Regions from separate parts of the Pseudoalteromonas sp. SR43-7 genome, predicted to be linked through region 2. Evidence: predicted binding sites of a transcription regulator. Region 2 holds the regulator's gene; the other holds the start of a gene.

Region 1 (3,424 bases), on a different contig from region 2:
ATAATTATTTGCTGCCCTAAAGATTCAAGCTCAATCGCGCCATCTATTATTTGCTTTTCGAGTTGTTGCGCTATTTTTTTAACAAGCTCATTAGTTTGTTCTTGATCCGCAGCTGAAGTTGCTTGCTCTGACGATTGCTCTTGAGAAGTACTACGAGATTCGCCACCACGTTTGTCCCCGCGTTGTTCTTGCCTGCCGCCAGCTGAGCTTTCATCTCCAGCCTGAAACTCTAACATTTGTTGAGTCATTTCTACTGTTTGTTGTTGAATAGTTTCTATTGGAGTGGGTTCTGGTTTGCCTGGGGTAAACTCCATAGCAATAACAGAGGTACCTTTAGGGATATCTTTTACTTCAATTTTATTCTGCACACCAAAAGCAAACTTCATAGAGCCCGCAATTTGTTTAAACTTAAGTACATCCATTTCTGAAAACGCAAGCAAGAGTACAAAAAAGCACATTAACAGTGACATTAAATCGGCAAACGTTCCCATCCATGCTGGTAGGCCTGGTGGTGGGCATTTGCACTCTTGATCAGACATAATTACTCCTCGGTATCTACTTTTCGTTTAGATTCAGCTAAGTAATTTTTCAAAATACCTTCGATTACTTTTGGATTTTGGCCATCTTGTATACCTAAAATAGCATCTAAAATTAAACGCTGATTCATAGCCTCTTCGTCTTTACGCAGTTCAAGTTTTACCTGAATAGGAATTGCCACAACATTGGCTAAAAACGCACCATATAAAGTTGTTAAAAGCGCTACCGCCATTGCCGGGCCAATTGCTTTTGGGTCATCCATGTTAGATAACATTGCAACTAAGCCAATTAGAGTACCAATCATTCCCATTGCTGGTGCAATATCGGCTAATGACTTAAATAAGCCTGCGCCCATTTCATGTCGAGTCGTGGTTAAAGAGATGTCTTTTTGAAGTGTGGCGCGAACAACATCTGCGTCATGGCCATCAACAAGCATGTCGACGCCTTTGCGCATAAATGGATTTGGGATTTCAGCTTCTTCGAGTGCTAAAAAGCCCCCTTTACGAGCTGAATCAGCAAGTTCTACTGCTTTTTCAATAAGTTCTTCTGGCGTTTCAATTTTAAACATAAACGCTTTAGCAACAACTTTACCTATACCCAAAAACTGTGACATGGTGAAATTTGATAAAACAATGAAAAGTGAACCACCAAATACAATTACACTAGAAGGAGCATCGGCAAACATAGCCATTTCACCGCTACTACTCATAAACATAGACATGACAATTAAGCCAATTGCGCCTAGGATCCCGATTATGGTTGCTAAATCCACATTTCCTCCAGAAGTTTCATGCTTAATGGCCTTATCATAAACTTTTATTATTAACTGCTTATCGGCAACATATTGAATTGCTTAAGCCATTTTTATAAATAAACATAAAAAGCAGCCTTTAGCACTATTTTAGATCAAGTTATAAGGGCTACCTAATTATCAATTGATTTATTAAACTAACAGACCGCTATTAAGGCTTTATTAATACACTTGAAATATAATTTAACGTTATAAAGGTAAAAAACCAATATCATCCTTTGACCTAGTTTAGCATTCCCCCTAAAATTGACCCCTAAATTTATTATGTAAGCTGAAATAAAGATGGCGACTAAAAAACCTGAAAACTTAAGTTTCGAACAAGCACTAGAAGAATTATCTACAATCGTTAGTGACATGGAACAAGGTGACTTATCGCTTGAGCAATCGTTAAAGCAATTTGAGCGTGGAATTGCATTAGCAAGTGCTTCATCAGGTAAATTACAGCAAGCAGAACAAAAAGTATCAATTTTGATGGGGAATGGCGAAAAGTCAGTTCTTACGAATTTTGATAATGATATGGAATAGCTGTGAGCATAAATAATTATATCGAACGTGCTCAAAAAGATGTAGTAGCGACCTTACAACAGCATTTTAAACAGCCTCTCGATACTGAAGAAACAGTCAAGAACGCCACCCAGTATGGATTATTTAATGGCGGTAAAAGATTACGTCCATTTTTAGTTTATGCTACAGGTAAAATGCTCGGTGCAAACCAGCAAGACTTACATGTACTTGCAGCTGCAATTGAGTGTATCCATAGCTATTCGCTAGTTCATGATGATTTGCCCGCTATGGACGATGACGACTTACGCCGTGGCCGCCCTACTTGCCATATAGAATTTGGCGAGGCAAATGCAATTTTAGCCGGTGATGCCCTACAAACACTCGCCTTTGAGCTTATTGCGAATCACAAATTTACATGCTCGTCGCAAACACAAGTAAAAATGATTGCTACGCTTGCCAACGCATCAGGCCTTGAGGGCATGGTAGGCGGACAAGGTCTTGACATAGCAGCAACAGATAAAGTAATTACCGTACAAGAGCTTGAGCGAATACATAAGCTAAAAACCGGAGCTTTAATTAATTGTGCAATTACACTTGGTGCACTGTGCAGTGAAAAGGCAGATCAACAAACCTTAGAAAATTTAAGCATTTTTGGGTATGCTATAGGGCTGGCGTTTCAAGTACACGACGACATTTTAGATGTTGAAGGCGATACGGTTACTTTAGGTAAACCACAAGGCTCCGATATTGCCGCGAATAAAGCGACATATCCGGCGTTATTAGGTATGCTAGGCGCTAAAGAAAAGGCGCAAAATTTAATACAACAAGCCCATGAAGCGTTGGCAAATATAGATGCTGACACAACACTTCTTGCGTCGCTAGCAAATTACCTAATTGAGCGTGACCACTAATTTTTGCTCATACGTATTGCAATTAGCACTGACATTATTACTCAACATTAATTATTCGTAAAAGCTTTGAATGAATTAATGTTAGCGAAGGATATATATAAAACCATGACACTTGATAGTAGCAAGTATCCATTACTTAATTTGGTTGACGAGCCAGCCCAATTGCGTGACTTAGCGCAAGACAAACTCCCTGCATTTAGCAATGAGCTGCGCGATTATTTACTCAACTCAGTATCGCAAAGTAGCGGTCATCTAGCGTCTGGTTTAGGGACGGTTGAACTAACCGTTGCGCTACATTATGTTTATAACACTCCAGACGATCGCCTAGTTTGGGATGTGGGTCACCAAGCTTATCCACATAAAATCCTTACAGGTCGTCGCGACCAAATGCACACTATTCGCCAAAAAGACGGTTTGCACCCTTTTCCTTTTCGCGATGAAAGCCAATACGATACGTTTAGCGTAGGCCATTCAAGCACCTCTATTTCAGCTGCCTTAGGTATGTCTATTGCCGCCCAAAAAGAAGGCAAAGGTCGAAAATCTGTAGCCATTATTGGTGACGGAGCTATCACCGCAGGCATGGCATTTGAAGCGATGAATCATTTAGGTGATGTAAAATCAGACATGCTTATTATTTTAAATGATAACGAAATGTCGATTT
Region 2 (3,424 bases):
AAGCATTGTTAACTATGGTCGAAGATCAAATGCAAACAACCAATAATGAAATACTTCGCCAAGGTGGTGTATATGCGTTAGTGGGTCCAACAGGTGTGGGTAAAACAACGACTGTTGCTAAGCTTGCAGCTCTAGGCGCACAAAAATATGGTGCCGATAAAGTGGCGTTAATAACCACTGATACATACAGAATTGGTGCTTATGAACAACTTGCAACATATGGTCGTATTATTGGTTGTGGTGTTAAGCAAGTTAAAGATGCTAATGAATTAGCTGAAGTTTTATATCATTTACGAAATAAACGTCTAGTATTAATTGACACAGCAGGTATGAGCCAGCGAGATTTACGTTTAACTGAGCAATTAAACACGTTAATGCGTAACCAACGTGTAGATATTCGCAGCTACTTAGTACTTAGCGCGACAGCACAAATTAATGTATTGCAAGAAACTGTACGTCACTTTAAAAAAGTACAGTTAAGTGGCTGTATTTTCACTAAGTTAGACGAATCATTAAGTTTGGGTGAGATTATTAGTATTGCGATTCAAAATCGCCTTCCAATAGGGTATCTTACTAATGGTCAACGAGTGCCAGAGGATATTCGTGTTGCAAATGCTGAGAAACTAGTTAAAAAGGCTGAGCAATTATATTTAAAAAGAACAAAAGAACAACATTCAAGGCACCAAGCAGTGGCGCCAAGCACAGTAGGGATGTATGATTAACACAGTATTAGATCAAGCAAGCGGCCTGCGCAAAATGAGTCAAAACAATAACAACGGCGTAAAAGTTATCGCTGTAACCGGTGGTAAAGGTGGAGTAGGGAAAACAAATGTTTCTCTAAATACAGCTATTGCGCTTGGGCAGCAAGGTAATCGAGTATTAGTGCTGGATGCTGACTTGGGTTTAGCAAACTGTGATGTGATGCTTGGTTTACGTGTAGAGCGTAACTTGTCACATGTCTTATCTGGTGAATGTGAGCTTGATGAAATTTTAGTTGAAGGCCCTGCAGGAATTAAAATTGTACCCGCTACATCGGGTTCGCAAAGTATGGTTGAATTATCACCATCTGAGCATGCTGGGCTAATTCGTGCGTTTAGCGAATTGAATACCGAATTTGATATTTTAATTGTAGATACAGCTGCTGGTATTTCAGACATGGTACTGAGCTTCTCGCGTGCAGCGCAAGATGTAATGGTTGTTGTATGCGATGAGCCGACATCAATAACCGACGCTTACGCACTTATTAAAGTATTAAGTCGTGAGCACGGCGTTTATAAATTTAAAATTGTTGCCAATATGGTGCGCAGTATGCGTGAAGGCACTGAATTGTTTGCAAAGCTATCTAAAGTTACCGACCGCTTTTTAGATGTATCAATGGAGCTAGTAGCAACGGTTCCTTATGATGAAAATATGCGCAAAGCAACACGTCGTCAAAAAGTAATAGTAGAGCTCTTTCCAAATTCGCCAGCCGCTCTTGCGTTTAAAACGCTGGCAACAAAAGCAGTTAAATGGCCAATACCCAACCAACCATCTGGGCATTTAGAGTTTTTCATTGAGAAACTAGTAAACGGTTAATTATGACAACACTGGTGAATAGAGCTATGGGATATCAATCAACACAAAATTTAAATGTGATTGTTGAGAAGCATGCATCACTTGTTAAAAAAGTGGCATGTCATCTAATTGCTCGATTACCACCTAGCGTTCAACTTGATGATTTAATTCAATCAGGAATGATAGGCTTAATAGAAGCTTCGAAAAACTTTGATGCAACAAAAGGCGCAAGCTTTGAAACTTTTGCAGGTATTCGTATTCGCGGTGCTATGCTTGATGAAATGCGCCGTGGTGATTGGGCTCCTCGTTCAGTTCACCGTAAAAACAGGCAAGTTGCAGAAGCAATTACTGAGCTCGAAAGTAGTCTGAACCGCGAACCAACGGACATAGAAGTTGCTGAAAAACTTGAAATTTCGCTCAATGAGTACCATCATATTTTAAATGATGCGAATACGAGTAAAATATTAGGCATTGAAGACCTTGGTGTAGATGAGGATGTTATTACTCCTGTAGGCCAAGATTTAGCACAAGATAAACCTTTTAATAATGTTAAAAATGATAGGTTTAATGAGTCTTTGCTAAGTGCAATTAAGTCATTACCAGAGCGTGATGCAATGGTGCTTTCTTTGTACTACAACGATGAAATGAATTTAAAAGAAATAGGACATATACTCGATGTAAGTGAATCGCGTGTAAGTCAGATACATGGTCAGGCGATGATTAAGCTTAAAGCTAAAATCAATGACTGGATAAATTAGTAGTAAGTAAACAAAGGTTAATACCTCACTGGGGGATGTTTTGGATAAAAACATGAAAATTCTTGTAGTTGATGATTTTTCAACGATGAGACGCATTATAAAAAACCTGTTACGTGACTTAGGTTTCACTAACGTTCAAGAAGCTGATGATGGGTCTACAGCTTTGCCTATGTTGCAAAATCAAGTGTTTGATTTTGTAGTTACGGATTGGAATATGCCTGGAATGCAGGGTATTGATCTTTTAAGAGCAATACGTGCAGACGAGAAGTTAAAACATATCCCTGTATTAATGGTAACGGCAGAAGCTAAAAAAGAACAAATAATAGCTGCGGCGCAAGCTGGCGTGAATGGTTATATTGTTAAGCCATTTACGGCTGGAACATTAAAAACTAAATTAGAAAAAGTATTTGAACGCTTAGGCTAATGATGGGGGAGAGGCTTATGCCAGCACCAGCTGCGCCTCAAATAACGTTAGAACAAGCTCGTCAGCTCGTTGTTTTTTTAGAAAATGATGAGCAAGACAAAGCAAATCAGTTGATTTTAGAGGCTGCTTCTAAAGAGCAATCTGAATTATTTGCTGAAGTTGGAAAGTTGACTCGTCAACTGCACGAAGCCCTTAAAAGTTTTGAGCTTGATACTCGCTTAACTGATATAACGACAGATGCGATTCCAGATGCTAAAAAGCGGCTTAATTATGTTATAGAAATGACAGAAAATGCGGCTAATAAAACAATGGATGCAGTGGAAGCGAGTCTTCCTATAGCCCAACAGTTAGCGGACGAAATATCTCATATCAAACCGACATGGGATCGTTTAATGAGCCGCGAGATTGAGCTTGGTGAGTTTAAGCAACTTTGCCATAGCATCGATAAGTTTATGAACAACTCTCATCATAAGACTGATGAGCTTCAAAGCTTAATGACAAATGTACTAATGGCTCAAGACTATCAAGACTTAACAGGTCAAGTTATTCGCCGTGTTATTGAACTTGTTAGGGAAGTAGAAGAAAGTTTACTGCATCTTTTAACTGCGTTTGCTGAACAAGACGACACTAACAGCACCGCGAATAAAGTAGAACAACAAAAAATAAAAGAACCAGTTGCCACACAAAC

Evidence for each region. Region 2 encodes FliA, which starts transcription of late flagellar genes. Its sites were predicted from a motif close to CTAAAGNTNNNNNNNNNNNNGCCGATA; they were not measured.
Region 1: the regulator FliA is predicted to act here: its motif matches at 1,369-1,395, upstream of pomA (flagellar motor protein PomA).

Annotation. Positions count from the first base shown of each region.
Region 1 covers NZ_JACJDY010000043.1:5,691-9,114, forward strand. The annotation lists gene H5087_RS19820 (flagellar motor protein MotB) at 1-539, opposite strand, end outside; gene pomA (flagellar motor protein PomA) at 542-1,309, opposite strand; gene H5087_RS19830 (exodeoxyribonuclease VII small subunit) at 1,631-1,873, shown strand; gene ispA ((2E,6E)-farnesyl diphosphate synthase) at 1,876-2,763, shown strand; gene dxs (1-deoxy-D-xylulose-5-phosphate synthase) at 2,869-3,424, shown strand, end outside.
Region 2 covers NZ_JACJDY010000016.1:42,850-46,273, forward strand. The annotation lists gene flhF (flagellar biosynthesis protein FlhF) at 1-722, shown strand, start outside; gene H5087_RS13050 (MinD/ParA family protein) at 715-1,575, shown strand; gene H5087_RS13055 (RNA polymerase sigma factor FliA) at 1,602-2,312, shown strand; gene cheY (chemotaxis response regulator CheY) at 2,353-2,736, shown strand; gene H5087_RS13065 (protein phosphatase CheZ) at 2,754-3,424, shown strand, end outside.